DNA from 4 places in the Rahnella sp. NRRL B-41462 genome. Region 2 is predicted to be linked to each of the others. Evidence: predicted binding sites of a transcription regulator. Region 2 holds the regulator's gene; each other region holds the start of a gene.

Region 1 (3,876 bases), on a different contig from region 2:
CCGACGTTCGGTGGCTGAAACGGCAATGTACCGTGTCAAACAGCTGTTTGGTGGGCATCTTACGTTGCGGGATTATGATGCGCAGGTTGGGGAGGCTATGGCCATGATCCGCGCATTAAACAAAATGACGCGTGCAGGCATGCCAGAAAGCGTACGGATTGCCTGAGAAAGTCAGCGACGAGGGGAGCTTTTATCTAAATCCGATTTATTCAACAAAGCCCTGATATCGTTAATCTTAACGAACTGACCTTTGAAGTGGAGTACGATTTTATCCTCTCAACCGTGGTGATGATGTTCCTTGAGCGCGACACAATTCCAGGCCTGATTGCCAATATGCAGCGTTGCACGAAAGCGGGTGGCTATAACCTGATTGTGGCGGCGATGGACACTGAAGATTTTCCGTGCAACATCGGTTTCCCATTTGCGTTTAAAGCCGGTGAGCTTCGTGATTACTATCAGGATTGGGAACTCATTAAGTACAATGAAGACGTCGGTCAGCTACATAAAACCGACGCCGAGGGTAATCGAATCAAACTGCGCTTCGCGACAATACTTGCGCGTAAATCTTAAAACGATAGCCAAGCAACACATTTTGTTGAATGGCCATTGCACCTTCCAGAGCAGCAATGAGATTAGTGATCCTAATGCGCTGGTTGCCGTGCTAAAACCGGGGTGACGGAAAAATCTAGGCTCCCAGTGTAGAACTCTTTCATCATCAATATAATTCAACCGATACGGCGTTTTATTTATTCCATCCGCTTCAGTGATGCTCTGTACCAGTTTAGACTAACGTATGCTTTAAGCATACTGCGGATTAACTCTGATGCTTGTACCGTACTCAATTTAAGAGAGCCAGCAACCCGATTAGCAACAGTACCCTATTTCACGCCAAGGCGTTTTGCCAGACGGTGTAAATTACCAACATCCAGTTGTAATTGTCGGGCGCAGGCAGCCCAGTTGCCTGTGTTAGCATCCAGCGTACTGATAATGATCTGGCGCTGGTAATCATCTGTCGCTGCACGCAAATTATCGACCACAAGCGCGGCCACAACGCGGGTATTCACAGATTTAACTTCTGCATCCGCCAACTGAAAATGCTGAGGCTGAAGCCAGATTTCACCATCCGGTTTGCCAGAACGCGCCAGCACAGTGGCACGATACAGTGCGTGTTCCAGTTCGCGAATATTCCCTGGCCAGTCGTAACCGCGCAGTAACTCACGGGCAGCATCGCTTAACGAAACCTGTTTTAACCCCATTTTTATGCGACTTTGCTCGCAGAAAAAACCAGCCAACAACGTGATATCGTCATCCCGTTCGCGCAGTGGCGGCACATGCAGAGGAAACACGCTTAAACGGTGAAATAAGTCAGCCCGAAATTCTCCTGTCAGCATATGCTGCCTGAGATCGCGGTTGGTCGCCGCCAGTACCCGCACATTCACACGATGACTGCTGTCATCCCCCACACGCTGTATATCACCATACTGCAAAACCCGCAGCAGTTTTGCCTGCAGCGTTAAGGGCAATTCACCTATTTCATCAAGAAAAAGCGTGCCGTTATCTGCCATTTCAAACTTACCGGTTCGATGGTGAATGGCTCCGGTAAATGCCCCTTTTACATGACCGAACAGCTCACTTTCCGCCACACTTTCTGGCAACGCCGCACAGTTCAGGTAAATCAGTGGGTTTGCCGCACGTGCCGACCCGTTATGTACCGCGCGCGCCACAAGTTCCTTACCAACACCGGTTTCTCCGGTGATTAACACATTCAGGTCGGAGCCCGCGACGCTCTCAATCTCTTTCCTGAGCTGCATCATTCCCGCAGACAATCCCACCATTTTAGCGCTGGCTGTTCGGGTGGTGAGGGGAAGTGTCGCCACCGCAGACGTCTGATTTTCGAGTTGTTCCATTAACAGGGCATTATTCAACGCACCCGCCGCCAGCACACTTATTAAGCGTAACTCTTCATCACTGAAATGGTCGAACTGTAAAGGGTCCATGCCATCCACGGTTAATGCACCAATCAGGTTTTGATCGGCAAATAACGGCAGACCAAGGCAGGCATGGACTTTTAAATCCGTGTGGTTGGGAATGAGACCGTCGTAAGGATCGGGTAATTCACTGTCTGCCGGAAAGCGCACCACATCACCCGCACGCGCAATCGCCTCCAGACGTGGATGGACATCTAAATCAAAACGCCGCCCGAGTACATCTTGCGCCAGACCATCTATAGCCAGTGGACGAAACTGCCGCGCCTCATAACGCAGTAAAGCCGTGGCATCGCTGCCTAACAGCAGGCGCAGGGCGCGGACCAGACGGGAAAAACGATCCTGATGAGAAATGCCGCGTTGCAGGTCAATGGCAATATTGGCAAGAGAGGTGATCGACAGGCTCATAAGCGACTCCATAAAAATAGTCTCGCTAACGTACATTAGTACTGTCAAAAAGACAATTTACTTGTCAATGCGACAATCCTTGGCATAGTCATATTGACAATTACGTCAATCAGTAACTGATATAAAATTATTATAAATCAATTGGTTAAATAATTGGCACGCCATATGCTACATAGGGCAGATGAGCTGCATTTTTTAATTCTATTTAAGGTAATGACAAATGGCTATTTTAGTTAAAAACAACATCCAGTGGGTTGGACAACGTGACTGGGAAGTGCGTGATTTTCATGGTACCGAATACAAAACATTGCGCGGCAGTAGCTATAACAGTTATTTGATTCAAGAAGAAAAAACGGTGCTTATCGATACTGTCGATCATAAATTTAGCCGCGAATTTGTCCAGAACCTGGCACGTGAAATTGACCTGAACACCCTCGACTATATTGTTATCAACCATGCGGAAGAAGATCATGCTGGCGCTCTTTCTGAGCTGATGTCCTACATTCCGAACACACCAATTTACTGTACTGCCAACGGTATTGATTCCATCAACGGGCATCATCATCATCCGGAATGGAATTTCAATGTGGTGAAAACCGGCGACAGCCTGGATATTGGCAATGGCAAGCAACTCATCTTTGTTGAAACGCCAATGCTGCACTGGCCGGACAGCATGATGACATACATGACAGGCGATGCAGTGCTGTTCAGTAACGATGCTTTTGGCCAGCACTATTGCGATGAACATCTGTTTAACGATGAAGTTGATCAGGCTGAATTGTTCGAGCAGTGCCAGCGTTATTACGCCAACATTCTGACGCCATTCAGCCGCCTGGTGACGCCGAAAATCACCGAAATCCTCGGCTTCAATTTGCCTGTCGATATGATTGCCACTTCACACGGTGTGGTATGGCGTGAAAACCCAACGCAAATCGTCGAGCTGTATCTGAAGTGGGCGGCTGATTACCAGGAAGATCGCATCACTATTTTCTACGACACCATGTCCAATAACACCCGCATGATGGCTGATGCTATCGCTCAGGGGATCACGGAAGCCGATCCACGCGTGGCCGTGAAAATCTTTAACATCGCCCGTAGTGATAAAAACGAAGTCCTGACGAACGTATTCCGCTCCAAAGGCGTTCTGGTGGGCACCTCTACGATGAATAACGTGATGATGCCGAAAATTGCCGGTCTGGTTGAAGAGATGACCGGTCTGCGTTTTCGGAATAAACGCGCCAGTGCCTTCGGTTCACACGGCTGGAGCGGCGGTGCTGTAGACCGCCTTTCCACACGTTTACAGGATGCAGGTCTGGAAATGTCGCTGAGCCTGAAAGCCAAATGGCGTCCGGATGGCGATGCGCAGGATATTTGCCGTGCCCACGGTCGTGAACTTGCCCAACAGTGGGCGCTGGCTGCCACCATCGATGTGGCGCCACAAGAGAGCGTTGTGGAAACGAAAAGCGATGCCGACCTCGGCCCA
Region 2 (3,876 bases):
CCGGGAATCAGCAATTTATTCGTTTTCAGTCATTATCTGGAACAGTTCTTCGTCACTTTGCGCGCCACGCAGACGGCGACACACTGTTTTATCAGCTAATTTCTTAGCGACTAAAGATAATGTATGTAAATGGGTTTTACATTGATCTGCCGGTACCAGCAAGGCAAAAAGCAAATCTACCGGCTGATTATCGATGGCGTCAAAAGCAATCGGTTGTTCAAGCTGAATGAATACGCCGACGGCACGTAAAGTGTCTTCTTCCAGCTTACCGTGCGGGATGGCGATCCCGGCACCGATCCCGGTGCTCCCCATACGTTCACGGGTCAAAATGGCGTCGAAAATCACCTGCGGCGACAAATTTAATTGTTTGGCGGCCAACTCACTGATGATTTCCAGTGCGCGTTTTTTGCTGGCGCAATGAACGCCGCTTTTGGTGCATTCGGCATTAAGCACCGACGTTAATTGCATTGCAGTATCGTTAATCATGTCATCTTTCACTTTTGCGCTGTTTCACCCTTAAAGCTATATCGGCTCGTTTCCCGAAGGTCACAAGCCGATGCCCGAAGGTTTGTAGCACAGGGTTGGCTACATGAATGTCAGTGCTGTTTCAGTTTGTCTTTATGTTTATTCAACTGTCGGGCCAGTTTATCAACCAGTCCGTCAATCGCTGCGTACATATCCTGATGTTCCGAGGTGGCATGTAATTCGCCTCCGTTCACATGCAAAGTGGCTTCCGCTACTTTCTGCACCTTTTCCACGCTCAACACCACATACACCTGATTAATCCTGTCGAAATACTGCTCAAGCTTAGCCAGCTTCGACGTGATGAACTCTCTCAGGGGATCCGTGATCTCAATGTGATGTCCGGTAATGTTGAGCTGCATAATGTCTTCCTTCTCTGTTGAGGTCAAACTAACTGTTTACGTTGGTTTGAGGGCGGGATGGACAAAGACTCTCGGTATTTGGCGACAGTCCGACGCGCAACCATAATTCCCTGATCGGAAAGCAGGGTCGCTAACTTACTGTCACTGAGCGGTTTTACAGGATTCTCCGCTGCGATTAATTTCTTCACCAGCGCCCGGATCGCGGTTGACGATGCCTCGCCACCGCTGTCTGTACTGACATGGCTGGAGAAGAAATACTTCAGTTCGAAAATGCCACGCGGGCTGTGCAGGAACTTCTGCGTCGTCACACGTGAAATCGTCGATTCGTGCATTTCCACGGCACTGGCAATATCTGCCAGTACCATAGGTTTCATAAATTCTTCACCCAGTTCAAAGAACGCCTGCTGCTGCTCAACGATGCAGCGCGTCACTTTCAACAGCGTGTCGTTACGGCTTTCCAGGCTTTTGATTAACCACTTGGCTTCCTGCAGATTGCTGCGGATAAATTGCCCGTCGCTGTCGCTGCGTGCGGAATTCCCCATCGCGGCGTACTGCTGGTTAATCTTCAGACGCGGAATGCTGTCGGAATTGAGTTCTACCGCCCAGACACCTGACACTTTACGCACCAGCACATCCGGGATCACGTATTCGGATTCGCCGGTGTTGATAGACTGGCCCGGACGCGGATCAAGAGACTGGATCAGGAGCATCGCTCCTTTCAGTGTATCTTCTTTTAACCGGGTTGATCGCATAAGTGCGCGGAAATCATGGTTCGCCAGCAAATCGAGATGTTCGCTGATGATAAGACGGGCTTCAGTGATGAAAGGCGTGTCAGTCGCATATTGAGAAAGCTGGATCAGCAGGCAGTCGCGCAGGTCACGGGCGGCGACACCCACCGGATCAAAACGCTGAACGCGCTTAAGTACGGCTTCGACTTCGTCCATGGTGACATTTTCATCACCGACGCTTTCGAGAATGTCGTCAAGGGAGACGGTCAGGTAACCGGTGTCATCCACTGCATCGACGATTGACGTGGCAATCGCGGCATCGGTATCAGAGAACGGCGTCAGCTCGACCTGCCACATCAGGTAATCCTGAAGTGTCTGCGTGGTTTCGCCCTGGTAAATCGGTAGCTCATCGTCGCTGTAATCATTGCCGGTGCCTGACGGCGTGCCTGCGGTGTAAATCTCATCCCAGGTGGCGTCCAGCGGCAACTCTTCCGGCATGTCTTTCTGCTCGAGTGCCTCGCGGGTGTCTAACCCTTCGCTGTCGGTGGTTTCTACCGAGTCGATTTCTTCATGAAGGTCGGTTTGTTCCAACAGAGGGTTGCTCTCCAGCGCGAGTTGGATCTCCTGCTGGAGCTCAAGCGTGGATAGTTGCAACAAGCGGATGGCCTGTTGTAACTGAGGAGTCATTGCCAGTTGTTGGCTGAGTCTGAGTTGCAAACCTTGCTTCATATCTTGGCTTAATTCCGTTGATGAGTGAAAACGGCAACACTTCTGTCAGAGACGGCCTGTTTCAGTGTAGGTTGAAACAGGCACGGTTCCGGCGGCACAGATCACAGACGGAATTCTTCACCAAGATAAACACGTTTAACTTGTTCATCAGCAAGAATGTCGGCTGGCGTGCCGTGGGCGATCAATTTCCCCTGACTGACGATATACGCGCGTTCACAAACGTCGAGTGTTTCGCGAACGTTATGGTCAGTGATCAGTACGCCGAGGCCGCTGTCACGTAAATGCTCAATGATTTTTTTGATGTCGATAACGGAAATCGGGTCAACCCCGGCGAACGGTTCATCCAGCAGGATGAATTTAGGGTTCGCTGCCAGTGCACGGGCAATTTCAACACGACGGCGTTCACCACCAGACAGTGACTGACCGAGGTTATCGCGCAAATGAGAAATATGGAACTCTTCCATTAATTCATTAGCGCGGTCATTACGCTGTTCTTTGGTCAGATCGTCACGGATCTGCAGCACCGCCATCAGGTTATCAAATACGCTCAGACGACGGAAAATGGAGGCTTCCTGCGGAAGATAGCCAATACCGCGACGGGCGCGGGTATGCAGCGGCAGCAGGCTGATGTCTTCATCATCAACGATAATGCGGCCCGCATCGCGCTGGACGATGCCCACGACCATGTAAAAGGTGGTGGTTTTACCCGCACCGTTTGGCCCTAATAACCCGACGATTTCACCCGAGTTGACCATCAGACTGACATCTTCAACGACCTTACGGCCTTTGTATGCCTTTGCCAGATTCTCTGCGATTAATTTAGCCATAAAATATCAGTTACTCTTTTTGGTCGGCTGGCCGCCCGCTGCAGGCGTTTTTTGTTGCAGCTGCGAAGGTACCAGAACGGTCGTCACACGGTTACCTTTATCACTAAAGGCTTCCATTTGCTGTTTCTGTACCAGATAGGTAATACGGTCGCCTTTCACATTGCTGTCCAGTTGCTCAAGGTAAGCGTTGCCGGTCAGCGTGACGAGGTCATTTTCCACTTCGTAGCGGACTTTCTGTGCATGGCCTTTAATCGGCTTACCGTTATCCTGCATCTGGTAGAACGTCACCGGGTTGCCGTAACCTTCTACCACTTCTTTACCGGAAACCCCCTGCGGGCGGATGACGACCACTTTGTCGGCTTTAACCTGGATCGTACCCTGATTGACGACCACATTGCCGGTAAAGGTTGCGGTATTGGTATTGACGTCGAGCGCCTGGTTTGCTGAATCAATGGTGATCGGTTTCGTTGTATCGTCTTTTAAGGCAAATGCCGGAACGCTGACGGCTAACAATGAGCTGACGATCAGGAGATCACGGATTTTATTTTTTGCTTTGAATTTCATAAGAGGTCGTTACCTTTTCGATCAGCTCTGCTGTTTTGTCACGCAGATTACCACGCATTTTCATGCCGTTAGATGTAAAACCTGTACCATACAACGTCACTTCATCGTCTGAGGCAACGTCCTGTGTCGTCAGGTTAACCCGTG
Region 3 (3,876 bases), on a different contig from region 2:
TCGCCCGCACAATAATAAAGCGATGGAATTTGTGCAGACCTGGGGGCGTATGCGGTCTAACAAGGCGATGCTCGATCGCAAAGATTTACGCGGTATGGTTCACGCGCTTAAAAAAGGCGAAGCTGTCTGGTTTGCGCCGGATCAGGATTACGGCCCGCGTGGCAGCGTATTTGCGCCACTGTTTGCTGTCGATCAGGCCGCAACTACCAGCGGAACCTTTATGCTGGCGCGTCTGGCAAAACCTGCGCTGGTGACCGTTGTGCTGGTACGTAAAGCAGGCGGTGCGGGTTATGAACTGGTTATCCAGCCCCAGTTGCAGGATTACCCGATCGACGATGAAATGGCGGCAGCAGCCTACATGAATCGCGTGATCGAAAAAGAAATTATGCGTGCGCCGGATCAGTATCTCTGGCTGCATCGCCGCTTTAAAACCCGCCCGGCGGGTGCGCCTTCGCTTTATCGATAAGCGCCAGAGGCCATAAAACAGTAGCCCGATGCCACCGCGTCGGGCTTTTTTCATTCATTGCATCCAATAAGAGATCTGTAATCTTTATGGCTAAAAAACCCGACGCGACACCTTCTATCTTTGACCATCTCAAAGATGATGACAGCTTTGACCTTTGGGGGCGCTCAGGCCTCAGTTCTGCGCTCAACAAAGCCAAACCTAAAACGCCGGACAATGACCAGATTGCGGCGGCGCGTAAACTGATCAAAGGCAGTAAAGATCAGGCCAAATAAGTCACTCTATTTTCTCCGCTGCACTGATAATGTCCCCTGTTTTAAATCCCGTCATGCCAACATATCTCTCAGAACGCCTGGTCTGAGAGATTTACTCATCGTTTTGCCTCATTTTTTTTCCAAATATGAATGCACATTTCACTTCGCTGCAAACAGCGCGATCTGCACTCCAATATTGAAATATTCCGCACTCATTTAACGCAGCCACATTGACCGCGCACTGAAACGGGGCAATAAATTTTATACGCCTCGTCAATGTTACTGTGCAATTCCTCTACATGACTTGATTGATGGGGCGTTTTTCATGTTGGCACTCCCTTTGCAAAGACAGGTGCAGAGGGCGTTGCCCCATAAACAGACAGGGTGCTCCGGCACTTACACAATAATAATTTTCAGTTTTGTCTCACAGGACGCTTTATGAAAAAAATATTGCTCTCAACACTGATTGCCGCAGCAAGCTTCGTGACACTGGCTGGTCAGGCTCATGCAGGTACCACTCTGGATGCCGTTAAAAAGAAAGGATTTGTTCAATGCGGTATCAGCGACGGCCTGCCAGGCTTCTCTTACGCTGACTCCAAAGGCAAATTCACCGGTATCGACGTTGACGTCTGCCGTGCGGTGGCTGCTGCCGTGTTTGGTGATGCTGAGAAAGTGAAATATACCCCGCTGACTGCCAAAGAGCGTTTCACCGCGCTGCAGTCTGGCGAAGTGGACATCCTGTCACGTAACACGACCTGGACCTCTTCCCGCGATGCGGGCATGGGCATGATTTTCGCTGGCGTAAACTACTACGACGGTATCGGCTTCCTGACTCACCAGAAAGCGGGCCTGAAAAGCGCGAAAGAACTCGATGGCGCAACGGTCTGTCTGCAGGCCGGTACGGATACCGAGCTGAACGTGGCTGACTACTTCAAAGCCAACAAAATGACTTACACCCCGGTCACCTTCGACCGCTCGGACGAAAGTGCGAAAGCGCTGGACTCAGGTCGTTGTGACACCCTGGCCTCTGACCAGTCTCAGTTGTACGCACTGCGTATCAAACTCGGCAAACCAGACGAATTCATCGTTCTGCCGGAAGTGATTTCTAAAGAACCTCTGGGTCCGGTAGTTCGTCGTGGTGACGAAGACTGGCTGGCGATCGTCCGCTGGTCACTGTTCGCGATGCTGAACGCTGAAGAAATGGGCGTAACCTCTCAGAACGTGGATAAGCTGGCGGCTAACCCGACGACACCTGATATGAGCAACCTGCTGGGCAAAACCGGGACTTACGGTGCTGACCTGAAAGTGCCTAATGACTGGGTAGTAAAAATCGTTAAACAGGTCGGCAACTACGGCGAAAGCTTTGAACGCAACGTCGGTCAGGGCAGCGAGCTGAAAATCAAACGTGGCCAGAACGCATTGTGGAATAAAGGCGGGATCCAATACGCTCCTCCAGTTCGCTAAATATCCTTTCTTCATGAAGTTGAAAAGTGTTTAAGGATGTTGATGCACCGGTCGTTCCCCGGTGCATCACTTCCCGGTGAAAGATTGCTAAAGGCCATTCACTATGTCGCAACGCCCAACCGAAAAAGGTTCGTTATCGCTGACCAACCCAGCCGTACGAGCCTGGATTTACCAAATTTTCGCGGTGGTGTTGCTGGTAGCCTGTTTGGGTTACTTGCTCCACAACACCATTACCAATCTGACTACACGAGGGATCACCTCGGGATTTGCGTTTCTTGAAAAAGGTGCCGGTTTCGGCATTGTTCAGCATCTTATTGATTACCAGGAAGGTGACACCTACGCCCGCGTATTTGTTATCGGTCTGCTGAATACGCTGCTGGTTTCCGCGCTGTGTATCGTTTTTGCCTCGATTCTCGGGTTCATTATCGGCTTAGGACGCCTTTCCGATAACTGGTTGATTCGCAAAGTCTCGACGGTATATATCGAGACGTTCCGTAACATTCCCCCGCTGCTGCAAATCTTCTTCTGGTATTTCGCCGTACTGCGTAACCTGCCGGGGCCGCGTCAGAGTCTGAATGCTTTTGACCTGGCTTTCGTCAGTAACCGTGGCTTTTATCTGCCCTCACCGGAACTGGCACCGGGCAGTCTGGCGGGCTTTATCGCCGTGCTGCTGGCGATTTTTGGCATCATCGCGCTGCAACGCTACAACCATTTCCGCCAGATTCACACCGGCCGGATCTGGCATATCTGGCCGTGGGCGATTGTGATGCTGGTTGTCTTTCCGGCGCTGGCGCACCTGATTTTCGGGCCTGCGCTGCACTGGGACGTGCCTGCGCTACGCGGGTTCAACTTCCGTGGCGGCATGGTGCTGATCCCGGAACTGGCGGCGTTAACGCTGGCATTATCGGTCTATACCTCAACGTTTATCGCCGAAGTGATCCGATCCGGCATTCAGTCTGTCTCACACGGTCAGCATGAAGCCGCCCGTTCGTTAGGATTGCCGAATCCTGTCACGTTGCGTCAGGTGATTTTGCCGCAGGCCATGCGGGTGATCATTCCACCGCTGACCAGCCAGTATCTCAATATCGTGAAAAACTCCTCTCTGGCGGCTGCAATTGGCTATCCGGATATGGTGTCGCTGTTCGCCGGTACCGTGCTCAATCAGACCGGTCAGGCAATTGAAACCATTGCTATTACGATGTCGGTGTACCTGATCATCAGCCTGGCAATTTCCTTCCTGATGAACATTTACAACCGGCGTATCGCGCTGGTCGAGCGTTAAGGGAATCCCATGACAATGACAACACTTCCTCCGGGAGTCAGAGCCGTGAAACCCGGAACGCCACTCGGAACGGCCGTGCTCTGGGCGCGTAAAAATTTGTTCTCCAGTTGGTTTAACAGCCTGCTGACGCTGTTCTGTTTATGGCTGATGTGGCTGCTGATCCCTCCGCTGTTGAACTGGGTGATTTTTCAGGCCAACTGGGTTGGCACGGCGCGCACTGACTGCACCAAAGCTGGCGCGTGCTGGGTGTTTATCCACGCACGTTTCGGCCAGTTCATGTACGGGCTGTATCCGTTCGATCAACGCTGGCGCATCAACGTCACACTGATCGTCGGTCTGCTGACCCTTGCACCGATCTTCTTTAAAGCCATGCCACGCCGCGGACGTTATATCGCCTGCTGGATGGTGCTCTT
Region 4 (3,876 bases), on a different contig from region 2:
AAAGGTATTGCAATGGTTCAGCAGGATCCGGTGGTTCTGGCAGAATCCGTGTTCGCTAATGTCACGTTAGGCCGTGATATTGATGAAGCGCAGGTGTGGCACGCGCTGGACATTGTGCAGCTCTCACCGCTGGTACGCGAAATGCCCGAAGGTTTGAATACGCGTCTGGGAGAGCAGGGCAATAATCTTTCTGTCGGGCAGAAACAATTACTGGCGATGGCGCGCGTTTTGGTGCAGGCACCGGAAATTCTGATCCTTGACGAGGCAACGGCCAATATTGATTCCGGCACCGAGCAGGCTATTCAGCGTGCATTACGGGCTATCAGGCAGCAGACTACGCTTGTGGTTATCGCACATCGGCTTTCGACGATTGTGGATGCCGATAATATTTTGGTATTGCACCGTGGCCAGGCTGTTGAGCAGGGTAATCACTTGCAACTGCTGGCAGAAAAAGGCCGGTATTATCAGATGTATCAGTTGCAACTTGCCGGACAGCAATTGGCTTCTGCCGGACAGATTATGCCTGCAACAGAAAACGCATAATCTTTGCATCGGTGCCGTATCCCTGCGGCACCGGCTTTCTTCTTTCTCCGTTTTTCATTTCCTGTTTTTCTTTTCCCCGCACTGTATTCATGCAGGCAGAACCCTTTTTCAATTCGGGTGCACTAAAAAGCAGCGGTGAGCACTTAAATGGTGCGTGTGCTGCTGTGCTGCATATGGCATGACAACTGTGCGCCTGGTCACGATTATTCTGAAAATGCCGTATTACGCGGGAATTGCATGAATCTGCGCCCGATTTCAACTCTGGCACATCCTTTGCTTTATCCAATCCGTATCGGGCGCGAATCCTCTCGCGGCAAGCCCTTAATTCGAGGAGTGGCACAATGAAGCTGGTTACTGTGGTGATCAAACCTTTTAAGCTGGAAGACGTGCGTGAAGCGCTGTCTGCTGTTGGAATTCAGGGGCTGACCGTAACGGAAGTTAAAGGTTTTGGCCGTCAGAAAGGTCATGCCGAACTTTACCGTGGCGCGGAATACAGCGTGAACTTTCTGCCAAAAGTAAAAATCGACATTGCTATTGCAGACGATCAGCTTGATGAAGTGATCGATGTGATCAGCAAAGCGGCCTATACCGGCAAGATCGGTGATGGCAAAATTTTCGTTGCTGAATTGCAACGTGTTATCCGTATTCGTACTGGTGAAACCGACGAAGCAGCACTGTAATTTCAGGCTTTTATCTCTCATACCAATCGGTTTGAGATAAATCAGATTAGAAAAAACAGTTTTGAGAAACAGGGGTGGGTTAATAATGAAAAAACTTTTATCCATGATGGGGCTTGGTGCCGTGGCTTTGCTGCCTTCGCTTGCCATGGCAGCAGCGCCAGCAGCGGCAAACGGTGCTGATAACGCCTTTATGATGATTTGTACCGCGCTGGTATTGTTCATGACCGTACCGGGCGTGGCGTTGTTCTACGGTGGCTTACTGCGTTCTAAAAACGTTTTGTCCATGCTGACTCAGGTTATTGTCACCTTTGCTCTGGTCTGCGTGTTGTGGATCCTCTACGGCTACAGTCTGGCCTTCAGCGAAGGTAACGCGTTCTTCGGTGGTTTCAGTAACGTCATGATGAAAGGCATCGGCCTGGACTCCGTGACAGGCACCTTCTCCCAGATGATCCACGTTGCTTTCCAGTGCTCATTTGCCTGTATCACTGTGGCGCTGATCGTGGGCGGTATCGCTGAACGTGTACGTTTCTCAGCGGTTCTGATTTTCACTGTGATCTGGCTGACTTTCTCTTACATCCCGATGGCTCACATGGTGTGGGCAGGCGGTTTCCTGGCTGCTGATGGTGCGCTGGATTTTGCCGGTGGTACCGTTGTTCACATCAACGCCGCTATCGCAGGTCTGGTGGGGGCTTATCTGCTGGGTAAACGTGCCGGTTTCGGTAAAGAAGCTTTCAAACCACACAACCTGCCAATGGTCTTCACTGGTGCATCAATCCTGTATGTGGGTTGGTTCGGCTTCAACGCAGGTTCTGCAAGTGCAGCAAGCCCTGTTGCCGCGTTGGCTTTCCTGAACACGGTGATTGCAACGGCTGGTGCAATCCTGTCCTGGACACTGGTTGAATGGATGGTGCGTGGTAAACCTTCACTGCTGGGCGCAAGCTCCGGTGCTATCGCAGGTCTGGTCGCTATCACACCTGCATGTGGTACGGTCGGCGTGGGTGGTGCTCTCATCATCGGTCTCGTAGGCGGTATCACTGGCCTGTGGGGTGTGGTTACCCTGAAAAAATGGCTGCGTGTTGATGACACCTGTGACGTGTTCGGTGTTCATGGTGTGTGCGGTATCGTAGGTTGTCTGCTGACTGGCGTATTCACTTCCAGCTCACTCGGCGGCGTAGGTTATGCAGAAGGTGTGACCATGGGCCATCAGGTTTGGGTTCAGTTCTTCAGCGTGTGCGTGACATTGGTCTGGTCTGGTGTTGTTGCTTTCATCGGTTACAAAGTGGCGGACATGATCGTAGGTCTGCGTGTTCCTGAAGAACAAGAACGCGAAGGGCTGGATGTTAATAGCCACGGCGAAAACGCTTACAACCAATAATGAGATTTCAGAGAAAGTAGTGCGCTAACTCTCTCATTAATGAGTTAAAAATAATAAAATAATGATGATATGCAAAAGGGGCGATAATGATATCGCCCCTTTTTAATGCGCCATTTTTACAGGGCGCTCTTTAATGATGATTATTCAGGCTTTCGCTGACGAATAACCCCTTCCTGTACCGTGGAGGCGACCAGCACGCCATCGCGGGTATAAAACTGTCCACGCACAAAACCACGCGCACCGGATGCAGAGGTACTTTCGACGGCATACAGCAACCAGTCATCCATGCGGAACGGGCGGTGGAACCACATCGAATGGTCGATGGTCGCGACCTGCATTCCCGGTTCAAGGAAGCCAATGCCATGGGGTTGCAGCGCCGTAGGCAGGAAATTGAAGTCAGACGCATAGCCCAGTAAATACTGATGAATTCGCAAATCATCTGGCATTTCACCGTTGGCCCTGAACCACACTGCACGGTTAGGCTCTTCGACACTCCCTTTCATCGGGTTATGAAACTTCACCGGACGCATTTCAATAGGATTATGACCAATAAATTTTTCGCGGAATTTTTCCGGTATCAGATGCGCCAGATTTTTAGCAATATCTGATTCTGATACCAGTGTTTCCGGCGGCGGCACATCCGGCATGGTGTTCTGATGCTCAAAACCACTTTCCTGGCTTTGGAACGACGCCGTCATATAGAAAATCGGCTTGCCATGCTGCACCGCTTTTACGCGGCGGGCGCTGAAACTGTTGCCATCGCGCAGGATTTCCACGTCATAGATAATCGGCTTGCTGCTGTCACCCGGGCGCAAAAAGTAGCTGTGGAAAGAATGGATACCACGTTCTGCCGGGACGGTCTGTTTGGCGGCATATAATGCCTGGCCTACGACCTGACCGCCAAAGACCTGACGTAAACCCAAGTCTTCACTTTGACCACGAAACAGCCCTTCTTCAATTTTTTCCAGATCAAGCAGATCCAGCAGATTTTTTAATGCCTGACTCATAGTGGCCTCATGAAAGTTACCGGAGAAATCGACCTAAGTTGTTCGGGGTAATGCAGGCAGGAATTTTCTGAAATACGCCTTAACCGACAGGTCTAACCTGTTAATCATAGTGGATCTTACGTTTTGTCAGAAGATCTGTTTGGCCGCTGACAGGAAAACCTCAGACTTTTGTGCCATGATTAGTAGGTAAGCTGGTTAAAGTCACTAAATTCATCGTCGGCGTTTATTACAGCTTGTCGACAAGCGACTAATAAAAAAGGGAGTACGATCA

What was found. The regulator sigma-54, encoded in region 2, starts transcription at its own class of promoters, with help from an activator protein. The targets are predictions, from matches to a motif close to GTTGGCACANNTTTCGCTNT.
Region 1: norV (anaerobic nitric oxide reductase flavorubredoxin) is a predicted target of sigma-54. The motif match lies at 2,546-2,565, and genes of this name have one in related genera.
Region 3: UC14_RS22695 (amino acid ABC transporter substrate-binding protein) is a predicted target of sigma-54. The motif match lies at 1,045-1,064, and genes of this name have one in related genera.
Region 4: glnK (P-II family nitrogen regulator) is a predicted target of sigma-54. The motif match lies at 804-823, and genes of this name have one in related genera.

What each region holds. Positions count from the first base shown of each region.
Region 1 is NZ_JYDF01000144.1:2,820-6,695, reverse strand. It holds partial or broken gene UC14_RS24875 (transposase) at 1-166, shown strand, start outside; partial or broken gene UC14_RS24870 (tellurite methyltransferase) at 226-570, shown strand; gene norR (nitric oxide reductase transcriptional regulator NorR) at 879-2,393, opposite strand; gene norV (anaerobic nitric oxide reductase flavorubredoxin) at 2,614-3,876, shown strand, end outside.
Region 2 is NZ_JYDF01000071.1:26,589-30,464, reverse strand. It holds gene ptsN (PTS IIA-like nitrogen regulatory protein PtsN) at 16-498, opposite strand; gene hpf (ribosome hibernation promoting factor) at 597-884, opposite strand; gene rpoN (RNA polymerase factor sigma-54) at 908-2,341, opposite strand; gene lptB (LPS export ABC transporter ATP-binding protein) at 2,443-3,168, opposite strand; gene lptA (lipopolysaccharide ABC transporter substrate-binding protein LptA) at 3,175-3,732, opposite strand; gene lptC (LPS export ABC transporter periplasmic protein LptC) at 3,710-3,876, opposite strand, start outside.
Region 3 is NZ_JYDF01000114.1:5,932-9,807, reverse strand. It holds gene lpxP (kdo(2)-lipid IV(A) palmitoleoyltransferase) at 1-466, shown strand, start outside; gene UC14_RS22700 (hypothetical protein) at 553-738, shown strand; gene UC14_RS22695 (amino acid ABC transporter substrate-binding protein) at 1,156-2,181, shown strand; gene UC14_RS22690 (amino acid ABC transporter permease) at 2,285-3,463, shown strand; gene UC14_RS22685 (amino acid ABC transporter permease) at 3,473-3,876, shown strand, end outside.
Region 4 is NZ_JYDF01000075.1:30,067-33,942, forward strand. It holds gene UC14_RS17775 (SmdB family multidrug efflux ABC transporter permease/ATP-binding protein) at 1-543, shown strand, start outside; gene glnK (P-II family nitrogen regulator) at 885-1,223, shown strand; gene amtB (ammonium transporter AmtB) at 1,309-2,598, shown strand; gene tesB (acyl-CoA thioesterase II) at 2,739-3,605, opposite strand.